One region of the Rhizobium fabae genome, then DNA from elsewhere that is predicted to be linked to it. Evidence: predicted binding sites of a transcription regulator. Region 1 holds the regulator's gene; each other region holds the start of a gene.

What was found. The regulator PhoB, encoded in region 1, activates phosphate uptake and scavenging genes when phosphate is short. The targets are predictions, from matches to a motif close to TGTCATNNANCTGTCAT.
Region 2: a site for PhoB is predicted at 1,881-1,897, ahead of EFB14_RS22420 (DUF1045 domain-containing protein). Genes of this name have one in related genera too.
Region 3: a site for PhoB is predicted at 3,044-3,060, ahead of ppk2 (polyphosphate kinase 2). Genes of this name have one in related genera too.

What each region holds. Positions count from the first base shown of each region.
Region 1 covers NZ_ML133649.1:182,114-186,589, reverse strand. Annotated here, with positions in the region: gene pstA (phosphate ABC transporter permease PstA) at 1-984, shown strand, start outside; gene pstB (phosphate ABC transporter ATP-binding protein PstB) at 1,000-1,815, shown strand; gene phoU (phosphate signaling complex protein PhoU) at 1,860-2,573, shown strand; gene phoB (phosphate regulon transcriptional regulator PhoB) at 2,709-3,392, shown strand; gene EFB14_RS12120 (GcrA family cell cycle regulator) at 3,463-3,996, opposite strand; gene EFB14_RS12115 (aspartate aminotransferase family protein) at 4,421-4,476, shown strand, end outside.
Region 2 covers NZ_ML133655.1:91,269-95,744, forward strand. Annotated here, with positions in the region: gene phnE (phosphonate ABC transporter, permease protein PhnE) at 1-496, shown strand, start outside; gene phnE (phosphonate ABC transporter, permease protein PhnE) at 504-1,847, shown strand; gene EFB14_RS22420 (DUF1045 domain-containing protein) at 1,989-2,684, shown strand; gene EFB14_RS22425 (alpha-D-ribose 1-methylphosphonate 5-triphosphate diphosphatase) at 2,698-3,837, shown strand; gene phnN (phosphonate metabolism protein/1,5-bisphosphokinase (PRPP-forming) PhnN) at 3,834-4,430, shown strand; gene EFB14_RS22435 (GrpB family protein) at 4,451-4,476, shown strand, end outside.
Region 3 covers NZ_ML133648.1:250,942-255,417, reverse strand. Annotated here, with positions in the region: gene EFB14_RS09805 (hypothetical protein) at 1-57, shown strand, start outside; gene EFB14_RS09800 (LysR family transcriptional regulator) at 120-1,031, opposite strand; gene EFB14_RS09795 (aldo/keto reductase family oxidoreductase) at 1,128-2,003, shown strand; gene ppk2 (polyphosphate kinase 2) at 2,108-3,022, opposite strand; gene EFB14_RS09785 (GMC oxidoreductase) at 3,131-4,476, opposite strand, start outside.

The DNA.
Region 1 (4,476 bases):
GCTTCGAGCCGTCCCGATGTGCGCGATGCGACCGCCATGCTCTCCAAGGGTGCGCCGATCCAGCTGCGCGACATGGTCGTTGCCGATCCTTCGATCATCGGCAAGACGGTCAACGTCACGGTGCTCGCCGACGCCAATGTCGACAGTGCCAACAAGGGCCAGATCGACCTTTCGGTCGATGAGAAGAACCGCAAGGTCAACGACAAGCAGGTTGCCTGGATGAACGAGCTGAAGGCGAGCGGCGCTCTCCACAAGCAGTTCAACACCGGCCTCTTCGTCAACGGCAATTCCAGCCGTCCGGAGGCCGCGGGCCTCGGCGTCGCCCTGATCGGCTCGCTCTACCTGATGCTGATCGTGCTCGTGCTTGCCCTGCCGATCGGCGTCGCCGCCTCGATCTATCTCGAGGAGTTCGCGCCGAAGAACAAGCTGACGGACCTGATCGAGGTCAACATCAACAACCTCGCCGCTGTTCCCTCTATCGTTTACGGTCTGCTCGGTCTTTCCGTCTTCATCAACTTCGTCGGCCTGCCGCGCTCGGCTTCGCTGGTCGGCGGTCTGGTGCTGACGCTGATGACCCTGCCGACGATCATCATCGCGACACGCGCCGCCCTCCGCGCTGTGCCGCCGTCGATCCGCGCTGCAGCGCTCGGCCTCGGCGCCTCGAAGATGCAGATGGTGTTCCACCATGTTCTGCCGCTCGCCATGCCCGGTATCCTCACCGGCACGATCATCGGCCTGGCGCACGCGCTCGGCGAGACCGCGCCGCTGCTCCTCATCGGTATGGTCGCCTTCGTCGCCAATGCACCCGCGACGCCGCTCGAACCCTCGACGGCCCTGCCCGTGCAGGTCTATATGTGGGCAAACGAGGCCGAACGTGCCTTCGTGGAGCGTACTTCGGGTGCCATCATCGTCCTGCTCCTGTTCCTGATCGTCATGAACATGGGCGCCATCCTCTTGCGTCGTCGCTTCGAGCGCCGCTGGTAAACGGAGTTAAACATCATGAACATGTTGACGGAAGCAGCAGTTGAAAAGGCGCTGGATCAGAAGATGAGCAACGTCCCGTATAAGATGATCGGACAGGATGTCTCGGTTTACTACGGCGAGAAGCGCGCGCTTTTCGATGTGAACCTGAACATCCGCGAAAACACCGTAACCGCGCTGATCGGCCCCTCGGGCTGTGGCAAGTCGACCTTCCTGCGGAGCCTCAACCGCATGAACGATACGATCGACGGCTGCCGCGTCACCGGCAAGATCACGCTCGACACCGACGATATCTATGATCCCGATATCGACGTCGTCGAACTTCGCGCCCGCGTCGGCATGGTCTTCCAGAAGCCGAACCCGTTCCCGAAGACGATCTATGAAAACGTCTCCTACGGCCCGCGCATCCACGGCCTTGCCAAGTCGAAGGCCGATCTCGACCAGATCGTCGAGACCAGCCTGCAGCGTGCCGGCCTCTGGAACGAAGTCAAGGACCGCGTGCACGAATCCGGCACCGGCCTCTCCGGCGGTCAGCAGCAGCGCCTCTGCATTGCCCGCGCCGTCGCTGTCAGCCCCGAAGTCATCCTGATGGACGAGCCCTGCTCGGCGCTCGACCCGATCGCCACCGCCAAGGTTGAGGAACTGATCCACGAACTGCGCGAGAACTACACGATCGTCATCGTCACCCACTCCATGCAGCAGGCCGCGCGTGTCTCGCAGCGCACCGCCATGTTCCACCTCGGCAACCTCGTCGAGGAGAACGACACCGACAAGATGTTCACCAATCCCGACGATCCGCGCACCCAGGACTACATCATGGGTCGCTTCGGCTGATTTTGGCGACAGCAAGCCTTCCCGTTATTCGAGGATAAAGCCCCATGGCATCGACACATATTTTTTCTGCCTATGATGATGATCTGAAGTTCCTGTCCAGGCGGATTTCCGAGATGGGCGGCCTGGCCGAGCAGATGGTCAGCGAATCCGTCCGGGCGCTGGTCAACGGCGATACCGCGCTGGCGCAGAAGGTCATCTCCGACGATGTGATCCTCGATCACGCCGAACGCGAAATCGGCGACAAGGCGATCGTCACCATCGCCCGCCGTCAGCCGATGGCCTCGGACCTGCGTGAAATCATGGGTTCGATCCGGATCGCCGCCGATCTCGAACGTGTCGGCGATCTCGGCAAGAACACCGCCAAGCGCGTCATCGCCGTGCAGAGCACCGGCGTTCCCCGCAAGCTCGCCCGCGGTCTCGAGCATCTCTCCGAACTGGCGCTCGTCCAGCTCAAGGAAGTGCTCGATGTCTACACCAATCGCTCCGCCGACAAGGCGAACGCGATCCGCGAACGCGACAACGAGATCGACGCGATGTACACCTCGCTGTTCCGCGAACTCCTGACCTACATGATGGAAGATCCGCGCAACATTACGAGCTGCACGCATCTCCTCTTCTGTGCCAAAAACATCGAGCGCATTGGCGACCACGCCACCAACATCGCCGAGACGATCTTCTACATGGCGACAGGTGCGCAGCCGGAAGGCGATCGTCCAAAGGACGACAGCGCCAACACCGTTGGCGCTGTGACGGAATAACGGTTCCGGACCTGCCGATTGCGTGCGCGCCCATCCGGGCGCGCAAAGAGGTCGCAGCCACTTTCTGATTTTGCGCAAGATCCCGTGCTTAAATCACCCCCGGTTTAAGGATCGTGCGCGAGGAGACCAACACGCATGATCCCGAGAGTTGCAGTTGTTGAAGACGAGGAAGCCCTCAGCGTGCTTCTTCGCTACAATCTCGAAGCAGAAGGCTTCGAGGTCGATACCATCCTTCGTGGCGACGAGGCCGAAATCAGGCTTCAGGAGCGCACGCCCGATCTTCTCATCCTCGATTGGATGCTGCCCGGCGTCTCCGGCATCGAGCTCTGCCGGCGCCTGCGCATGCGGCCGGAAACCGAGCGCCTGCCGATCATCATGCTGACGGCGCGCGGCGAAGAGAGCGAGCGCGTGCGCGGGCTTTCGACGGGTGCCGACGATTACGTCGTCAAGCCCTTCTCGACGCCCGAGCTCGTCGCCCGCGTCAAGGCGATGCTGCGCCGCGCCCGTCCGGAAGTTCTGTCCACGGTGCTGAAATGCGGCGATATCGAACTCGACCGCGAAACCCATCGCGTCCATCGCAAGAGCCGCGAAGTCCGCCTCGGCCCCACGGAATTCCGCCTGCTGGAATTCCTGATGTCGTCGCCGGGCCGGGTTTTCTCCCGCTCGCAGCTTCTGGACGGCGTCTGGGGTCACGATATCTACGTCGACGAGCGCACCGTTGATGTCCATGTCGGCCGCTTGCGCAAGGCGCTGAACTTTTCCAACATGCAGGACGTCATCCGCACCGTCCGCGGCGCCGGTTATTCGATGGAAGCCTGACGGCTTCCATTCCAATCGCATAAAAAAACGGGCCGCTTGGCCCGTTTCTCATGTGACAATGTTCGCTCGCTTAGCTGATGCGCGCGGCCGCCCTGCGGCGCTCATTGACCGGCTGGTAGGCCAGCTTCTGGTGATAGCCGCAATAGGGCGAATTGTCCGGGGATTCGCAGCCGCAGAAGTGGAAGTCGTCCTTCAGCGGATCGCCGACCGGCCACTTGCAGGTGCGTTCGGTGAGTTCCGTCAGGCCGAGGCGGCGGGAAATCGGCACGACCACGTTGCCGGCCGGCACGTATTCCATTTCCTCGATCGTTTCGATCTCGATCTCTTCCTTCAGCATCGTTGCGCCCTGCTGGCGGGTAACGGTGCGGGTAGCGATGCGCGAGGCATAGTTCGGTGCGCGCGGCGCCGATGTCGCGCGCTTGGGCGTTCGCGCCGTGGTGGCCGTGCCGCCGGCCTTGGCGCGGCCGGGAAGGCTGAGCCTGTGCACCTTGCCGATGACCGCGTTTCTGCTGACCCCGCCGAGCTGCGCAGCGATCTGGCTGGCGCTCAGTCCTTCGGCCCAAAGCTTCTTGAGTTTCTCGACCCGCTCGTCTGTCCAGTTCATGCCCTGTCTCCACCTTTTGCGTTGGTGATGGCAGAATCCCTCACCGTTGTCCCGGAAGTCTCCGAAACAAGAAACGCCTGATCAATTTTGGTGACTAGTTCCGCCGCATGCAGTCTAGTAATTGAACTTTAACCTAGTGTGAGGCTGACTCCGTGACAAGAGTCGCATGAATCCGGATGAATCGAATTCGGAGTTTTCCCCAACTTGCTGCCCCTGCGTGTCATTTCTGCAATAATGCCTGTTGAAGGTCGAAAATGCCGCTGTACAAGCTTGCTGCATACGCTAAGGGCGCAGTTTTGTTGACATTGCAGCGCGAAAAGGAAATAGTGCCACTCGCCGCCGCAAGGCGGCATTTTTGATTTTTCGGACCTGGTTTCCTTAGCCGGAGTCCAGCGCCTTGATAACATTGACGGGAGATCGCGCTATGGCTGAAGCCGCGCCGCTTTATGACACCTATTCTCGTGCCCCGCTGCGGTTCGA
Region 2 (4,476 bases), on a different contig from region 1:
CGTCTTCACCAAGCGCCTGATGGAATTTTTGCGCGCCTTCCCCGAAATCGTCATCGCCGGACTGTTCTCGGCGATCCTGTCGATCGGACCGGTCGCCGCCATCATCGCTATTACCCTGCACACGATCGGCGCGCTCGGCAAACTCTTCTACGAGGTGGCCGAGAATATCGACATGAAGCCGCATGAAGGCATGAAGGCCGTCGGCGCCAACTGGTGGGAGCGCGTGCGCTTCGCCGCACTGCCGCAGGTGCTGCCGAATTTCACCTCCTATGCGCTGCTGCGCCTGGAGATCAACGTGCGCGCCTCAACCATCATCGGCGCCGTCGGCGGCGGCGGCATCGGCGAGGAACTGAAGCTTTCGATCTCGCGCGGTTTCGGCGCCAAGACGATGGCGCTCGTTCTCCTGCTCTTCGTGACGATCGTCGCCGTCGACCAGTTCTCCGCATGGCTGCGCCGCCGCCTGGTCGGCGAGCAGGCTTTCCTTCTGCAACATTGAGGCTGCCATGACGGTGATCGACGCAAACCGTATGAACGAGATCGAAGCGCGCTATCCGGAATATTTCCACCGGTCGTTCCGCCAGCGTTTCGGCGGGTTGATGATCGTGATCGCTACGCTCCTCTACGGCTTCTACGCCGTCTGGTTCTTCGACCTGCCCAAGCTCTTTGCCGAAGCCCATTGGGAGCGCGTCGGCATCTATCTCAGCCAATGGGTGAGCTACGACGTCCAACCGGAATTCCGCATCGAGGACGACGGCACGATACAGACCCGCTACCCCCGCTTCTCGCCGCTCGGCGACAATCCGCACCCGGATTGGCTGGTCAACAATCCCGACGGCAGCATCACCGTTTCCATCAGCGGGACCGGCCGTGCGGTTACCGTTTCGAAGAGTGAGACGATCGTGACCGCGCATGGCGTCAGCGTTCCCGTCGACGTTTCGAGCGGCGCGCCGAAAGTCGTCGGGCCGGTGCCCGGCTGGATGACGGTCTATGACGACAATGTGCTCGCGGATCTCGGCTTTGCCGGCGACGTCAGCATTTCCGTCGACCGCGTGAAGATCCGCAAGCGTTTCATCGGCTGGGCGAATTTCATCTTCGACACGCAATCGTCCTTTTTCGACAAGCCGGCCGGCGAGGTAATCAGCCTCATCGTTTCCGGCCCGCGCATCAAGCCCGACCAGTCCAACCTGTCGCTCGCCTTTGACGACATCTGGAACAACAGCGAATGGCAGCACGGCGACGTCTGGACCAAGCTTTTCCAGACGATCGTCATGGCGTTCCTGGGAACACTGCTCGGCACGATCGCCGCCTTCCCGCTCGCCTTCATGGCAGCGCGCAACATCACGCCGAACCGCTTCCTGAACCAGATCCTGAAGCGCTTCTTCGATTTCCTGCGCTCGGTCGACATGCTGATCTGGGCGCTGTTCCTGACGCGCGCCTTCGGTCCCGGCCCGCTTGCCGGCAGCGGCGCGATCTTCCTTACCGAGACAGGCACACTCGGCAAGCTCTATTCCGAAGGGCTCGAAAACATCGACAACAAGCCGCGCGAAGGCATCAAATCGACCGGCGCGCAGACCGTGCTCGTCCATCGTTACGGCATTATGCCGCAGATCGTTCCGGTCATCGTCAGCCAGACGCTCTATCAATGGGAATCCAACGTGCGCGGCGCGACCATCATCGGCGCCGTCGGTGCGGGCGGCATCGGCCTCAAGCTATGGGAGGCCATGCGCACCAACGCCAATTGGGAAAACGTCGCCTACATGGTCATTCTGATCCTGATCGTCGTCTTCCTTTTCGACGCCGCCTCGAATGCGCTGCGCCACCGGTTGATGGGCACGAAGGCACACTGATCCGCTGTCAAAAGGCGATGGTGGCGCTGGCGTCATCATCATTCTGTCACGGAAATCTTTTAGCCGGGAACCTGCTTGCGGTTCGCCGCCAAATCACTGCACATTGCGCTCCCCGTTTCGACGATCCCCAGGATAAAAGCCTTGCGCTACGCTCTCTATTTTTCGCCGCCGAAGGATGATCCCCTTGTCGGCGCGGCCTCGCTTTGGCTCGGCCGCGATGCCTTCACCGGCGAGACTTATCCTGCACCGGACCATGAGAGGCTCGGCGCGGTGGAGCAGTTCGATCTGACCGCCGACCCGCGCCGCTACGGTTTTCACGCCACGATCAAGGCGCCGTTTTCGCTTGCAACTTCTGTCACCGAGAAAGATCTCATGACAGTTGCCGAGGATTTTGCCGCCCGCACGCCGGCCTTCGAGATTCCCGAGCTTGTTCTCGGCCAGCTCGGCCGTTTTTTTGCCCTCGTTCCCGGTTCTCTTCATCAACCTCTTCAGGATTTCGCCGCGAAAGTGGTAAAGTCTTTCGAGCCGTTCCGTGCGGCGCTTTCCGAGGCCGATATCGTGCGGCGCAGCCCGGAGAAGCTCAGCGACAGCCAGCGCGCCAATCTGCAGCGCTGGGGTTATCCTTACGTCATGGAGGATTTCGGCTTTCACATGACGCTGAGCGGCCAGGTGCCCGCAGAGCGAGCCGACGTCATGAAGGCGGTCCTGACCGAGCGTTTTGCCGATTTCACCGGCCGGCCGCTTTTGATTTCCGGCCTTGCCGTCTTCACCGAGGAGGCGCGCGGCGCCCCGTTCAAAGTTCATTCCTGGCTGCCGCTTGCCGGCGCCAAAAGCTGAAAGATCTGACGACATGAGCAAAGAGACCGTGTTTTCCAACGCCCGCATCGTTCTCGAGGATGACATCCTCTCGGGGTCGATCCTTATTCGCGATGGCAAGATTGCAGACATCTCCGAAGGCAATTCGATAGCCGGCGAAGATTTCGAAGGCGATTATATCATTCCCGGTCTCGTGGAATTGCATACCGACCATCTCGAGGGCCACTATCAGCCACGTCCCGGCATTCGCTGGAACAAGACGGCGGCAGTCCAGGCGCACGACGCCCAGATCGTCACCTCAGGCATCACCACGGTCTTCGACTGCCTGCGCATGGGCGCGGATGAAGACGGCGGCTTCGAACATGGCGAGATGCGGGAGATGGCCGATGCCATCCAGGCGGCGGAGAAGGAGGGAAGGCTGCGCGCCGAGCACTTGCTCCACCTGCGCTGCGAAGTCTCGGCGGACAATGTTCTCGAACATTTTGCCGATTTCGAAAACGACCGGCATGTCCGGCTCGTCTCGCTGATGGATCATGCGCCGGGCCAGCGGCAATTCCAGACGATGGATCAATATATCTTCTACTACCAGAAGAAGCGGGGCTTGAGCGACGAGGTCTTCGCTCGTTTCGTCGCCAAGCGGCAGGCGGAATCGGCGCGCAATTCAACGCCGCATCGCAACGCCATTGCGAAGGTCTGCGCCGAGCGCGGCATCACGGTCGCAAGCCACGACGACGCGACGCTTTCCCATGTCGACGAGGCGATCGACAACGGCGTGCGCCTTGCCGAATTCCCGACCAGTTTCGACGCCGCCCGGGCATCGCACGAGCATGGTATGAGCGTGCTGATGGGCGCGCCGAACATCGTGCGCGGCAAATCCCATTCCGGCAATATCGCCGCGCGCGATCTCGCCGAGATGGGCGTGCTCGACGTGCTTTCCTCCGACTACGTGCCGCTCAGCCTGCTGCATGCGCCCTTCATTCTCGCCGACGAAGTCGAGAGCATCACGCTGCCGAAGGCGATCGCCATGGTGACGTCGACGCCCGCCCGCACCGTCAGCCTCGATGATCGCGGCAGGATCGCGACAGGGCTGCGCGCCGATCTCGTCCGCGTTCATCGTTCGCATGGCGTGCCGGTGACACGCTCCGTCTGGCGCCAAGGACGCCGTGTCGCATGACGCCGCACGAACCCCATGCCGCAGCCGGGGCCGAGCGCGGCATCATGGTCGTCGTTGTCGGGCCGAGCGGCGCCGGCAAGGACACGCTGATGAACCTCGCCGCCCGGCGCTTTGCCGGCCGTGAAAACGTTCATTTCACCCGCCGTGTAATTACCCGCCACCGTGACGCCGGCGGCGAAGACCATCTTTCCGTCTCCCTCCAAGGGTTTGCCGCCATGGAGCAGTCGGGCTCCTTCGCCGTCTGGTGGGAAGCACACGGCCTCAAATACGGCATTCCGGCCGAGGTCTCGGTGGCGCTGTCGAGAGGCCATATCGTCGTCGCCAACGGCTCGCGCTCGGCGCTCCACCGTTTCCAGGCGGCCTTCCCGCGCCTCAAGGTCATCAATGTCACCGCCAGCCCCGAAGTGCTCGCCGGCCGGCTGGAGGCGCGCGGGCGCGAGACGCATGAGGATATCATGGCCAGGCTCGCCCGCGGACCGCTGACGGTTCGCGGCGAATACGACGTGACGGATCTCGACAATAGCGGCTCGCTCGAAGAGGCCGAACAGAAGATGATCAAGATCTTGGACGGGCTGCTGGCCGAGGTGCGCTAGCCGGGATTGGGAGGAAGGGTATGCGCGCCATCCGGGTGGTCGACTA
Region 3 (4,476 bases), on a different contig from region 1:
AGCGAACTGGTCGCCGAAGACTTCGCAGTGGTCATGAAAACCCCGAGCGTCCATTGAGGGCGACCATGAGAAGATCAGGGGATCATGGCGACAACGCCGGGGTCAAGCTCTGACGCCGCTCAGCGCTGGCTGGCCGATGCCTTGACGAAATCGATGAACGCCCGCAGCGGCGCGGGGACCAGGCGCCGTCCGGGATAATAGAGGAACGGACCGGAAAAACGCTGCCACCATGGTTCGAGGATCGGCTCGAGGGCGCCGCTGTCGAGATGCGGGCGCAGCCAGTCCTCGAAAACGTGGATAATCCCCGTACCCGATATCGCAGCGTCCACCTTAAGATCGGTCGCCCCGCCGATCCTGACGATCAGGGGGCCGCTCGGCTCGACCCGAACCACCTCGCCGTCTCGCTCGAATTCCCAGGGCGTCGTCAGCGCGCCGCTGGCAAATCGGCCGAGCAGACAGGCATGGCCGAGCAATTCGCTCGGGTGCCGCGGCCGGCCATGACGATCGAGATAGTCGGGGGACGCCGCAGTGGCAAAGCGCTGCACGCGTGGGCCGATCGGCACGGCGATCATATCCTGCTCCAGCCGCTCATCATAACGGATGCCGGCGTCACAGCCGGCGGCGAGCACGTCGATGAAGCTCTCTTCGGCGACCACCTCCAGCCGAATGTCGGGATAGGCGGCGAGAAATGGCGGAACGATGGCGGGCAACACCAGCCGCGCCGCGCTGACCGGCACATTGAGCCGCAATGAACCGGCCGGCCTGTCGCGAAAACCGTTGACGACATCGAGGGCGGACTCCACTTCCGACAATGCGGGACCGAGCCGCTCCAGCAAACCCTTGCCCGCCTCTGTCGGAACGACGCTGCGCGTCGTGCGGTTGAGCAACCTGACGCCGAGTTGAGCCTCCAGCCGACGAACCGCCTCGCTGAGGAAGGAGGCGCTGCCGCCGCTGGCACGCGCGCCCTCACGAAAACCGCCGGCCTGTGCCACGGCCACGAAGGCATTCAAATCACTCAAGTCGACTTTCATTGTTCGCGATCCCGCACAGCCCGTACGGATTGTACCCAGTTTTCACGCGGCCGGACAACGCCTAACTTCGTGTCATCTCTTGAAAGGAGTTCGATCATGTCCACAATCGATCAGTCCGGCACATTCACCATCGGCGACCGTCGCGTCAAACGGCTTGGCTACGGCGCCATGCAGCTTGCGGGTCCAGGCGTGTTCGGTCCGCCCAGGGATCATGACGCCGCCTTGGCGGTGTTGCGCGAAGCCGTTGCTTCAGGCGTCAATCACATCGATACCAGCGACTTCTACGGCCCCCACGTCACCAACCGGATCATCCGCGAAGCGCTGCACCCTTATCGCGACGATCTCGTCATCGTCACCAAGATCGGCGCGCGGCGCGGGACGGATGGATCATGGATTCCGGCCTTCTCTCGCGAAGAGCTGACGCAGGCGGTACACGACAACCTCCGCAATCTCGGCCTGGATGTGCTCGACGTGGTCAACCTCAGAATCACGTTCGACCTGCATGGCCCCGCCGAAGGATCTATAGAGGAGCCCCTGGCGGTGCTTGCCGATCTTCAGCGACAAGGTCTCGTCCGTCAGGTGGGCTTAAGCAACGCCACATCGAAACAGGTCGCCGAAGGCCGCGGGATCACCGAGATCGTCTGCGTGCAGAACCAGTACAATCTCGCGCATCGGGCCGACGATGCCCTCATCGACGAGCTTGCGGGCAAGGGCATCGCTTATGTACCGTTCTTTCCGCTCGGCGGCTTTACCCCGCTGCAATCGTCCACGCTCTCCAACGTCGCCGCACGCCTTGGCGCCACGCCCATGCAGGTTGCGCTCGCCTGGCTGCTGCGCCGTGCGCCGAACATACTGCTGATCCCCGGCACCTCCTCCGTCGGCCATCTCAGGGAAAACCTCGCCGCCGCCGGACTGATGCTGCCGGATGATGCTGTCCAGGAACTGAACAGCATGGCGAAGACCGCCGTCTGACGCCATTGGAGGGTCGCGGGTGATCCGGTCGCTTACGCCATGCCTTCGCGCATGGCGTAAGCGCAGTGCCGTATCCGGCTGCGAAAACCCGTTGGGGCTATGCCTCAATAGCGCTCGGGAACGTATAGTTCCGGCGGCACTGGCGCCCTGATGTAATCGGCATGGCGAACGCGATCCGGCAACTCAATATCCTGCTTCGGGACATCCTCGTAAGGAATCTGCTCGAGCAGATGGGCGATGCAGTTCAGCCGGGCCCGCTTCTTGTCTACGGCCTGGACCACCCACCAGGGCGCTTCCTTGGTGTGCGTGCGCGCCAGCATTTCTTCCTTGGCCTTGGTATATTCTTCCCAGTGGACACGGCTTTCCATATCCATCGGCGAAAGCTTCCACTGCTTCAGCGGATCGTGGATGCGCATTTTGAAGCGAAATTCCTGCTCCTCGTCGGTGATCGAAAACCAGTATTTGATCAGCACGATCCCGGAACGGACGAGCATCCGCTCGAATTCCGGCACAGAGCGGAAGAACTCCTCGAGTTCGTCCGGGGTGCAGAAACCCATGACACGCTCGACGCCGGCGCGGTTGTACCAGCTGCGGTCGAAGAGCACCATTTCGCCGGCAGTCGGAAGATGCGGGACATAGCGCTGAAAATACCATTGATGGCGTTCCCGCTCGGTCGGCGCGGGCAGCGCGACCGTGCGGCAGACGCGCGGATTGAGCCTTTGGGTAACACGCTTGATCGCGCCGCCTTTGCCGGCAGAGTCCCGGCCTTCGAAAAGCACGACCACCTTGAGCTGCTTGTGCTGAACCCAGTCCTGCAAACGCACCAGCTCGTGCTGCAGCCGGAAGAGTTCCCGGAAATAGATCTTCCGCTCGAGTGTCTGCTCGGCCGGCTCCGACATTCCTTCGGCGACCAGATCGTCCAGTCGGTCCTCCTCCATCTGCATTTCCAGCTCCTCATCGAAGCTGTCGGCGATTTCGGCCTTTATCCGGCTAAGCTGGTCCTGATGTGTTTGAGACATGGCCTGTTCCTTTTTGCTTTTTTGACAGGAGCATGTCAGTGCGAAGTTTGTGTGACAGTTCTGACAACCGTCCACCGAGATGGCCCGACCCCAGCCACCGAAGCGCGTCTACAGCTGCCCCGCCCGGTACTGATCGACAAGGTTCCGGCATGCGCGGATCGTCAGGGCCATGACGGTGAGCGTCGTGCCGGCGATACCGCTGCCGGGAAAGGCGCTGGCATCGGTGACGATGAGGTTCGGCGCATCCCAGACCTGGTTGTAAGAGTTGAGCACCGCGGCCTCCGGGGTTTGGCCCATGCGCGCGCCGCCCGTCTCGTGAATTGCCGCGCCCATGCACATTGTCTTGCGGAACCATTTGCGGAACATGAAACGGCTGAAGGCATCGGCGTCGGGGAAGGCACCCTTGCCCATCTCCTTGAGGCCTGTGGGCGAGCCGATGAATTCGAGGTCGCCGCCAACTTCCCTGACCATGGCGATGAGCGTCTCCTCCTGACGGCCGAGGAGTGCCCGTTCCTCCTCCTGCATGACGCAGCGGATATGCGGCACGGGAATGTTCCAGGCATCCCTGCGCCTGGCATCGAGGGTGATGCGATTGTCGGCGTAGGGCAGCATTCGGCCAAAGCCGAAGAAGGCGAGACGCGCATCGGTGTGCTCCGAGACCGGCGCGCGACCGACGCTGCCCTGGTAATCGAAATCGCCGCGGGCAACGTCACCTTCGCCGAAGCGGGGAATGAAGATCCCGCCTGACGGATTGTAGAATGGGTCGGTTGGTGCGGAATCGTCGTGCGCCCAACCTTTGGCTTTGGAAAAGGAGCCGAAGGCGAGGCAGGGAAGCTGGTCCATGAAATAGCGGCCGAGAGCGCCCGAGCTGTTGCCGAGCCCATCGGGATGTTTCGCCGAAGCCGAATTCAGGAGCAGCCGCACGCTCTCGATCGGCGAGGCCGAGAGCACCACTGTCGCGGCGTGGGCGGTCGATACCTCGCCGGTGTTGCGATCGATGAACTCAGCGCCGGTGGCGCGGCCGGTTTTCTCGTCCGTGGTGATGCCGCGAACGACGGCATCGTAACGGATCGTCAGCCGGCCGCTGGCCTTTGCTTCGCGCAGTGGCCGCGGCATGCGGTCGGCGTCGGGCGCGATATAGCGCCACGAGATGACGTGCCGCTCCGGCCAGCGGCTTTCGACCGCCTGCTTGAAGGTCTGTTCGGCGGGCGTCAGGCTTGCCGGCTTCGCATAGACGCCGTCCGGCAGGGTCGGCACGTTGTCCTTATTGCCGTAAAGCCCGAGATAGGCCTCCACCTCGTCGTAGAAAGGCGCCAGCTCGTCATAGGAGACCGGCCAGTCGACGCCCTTTCCGGCGCGTGTGTGGATCTTGAAATCGTCGTCGGTCCAGCGCAGCAGCACCCGCCCGAAACTGTGGAGGCGCCCGCCGCCCTGGCGGCCGCGGATCCAGAGGA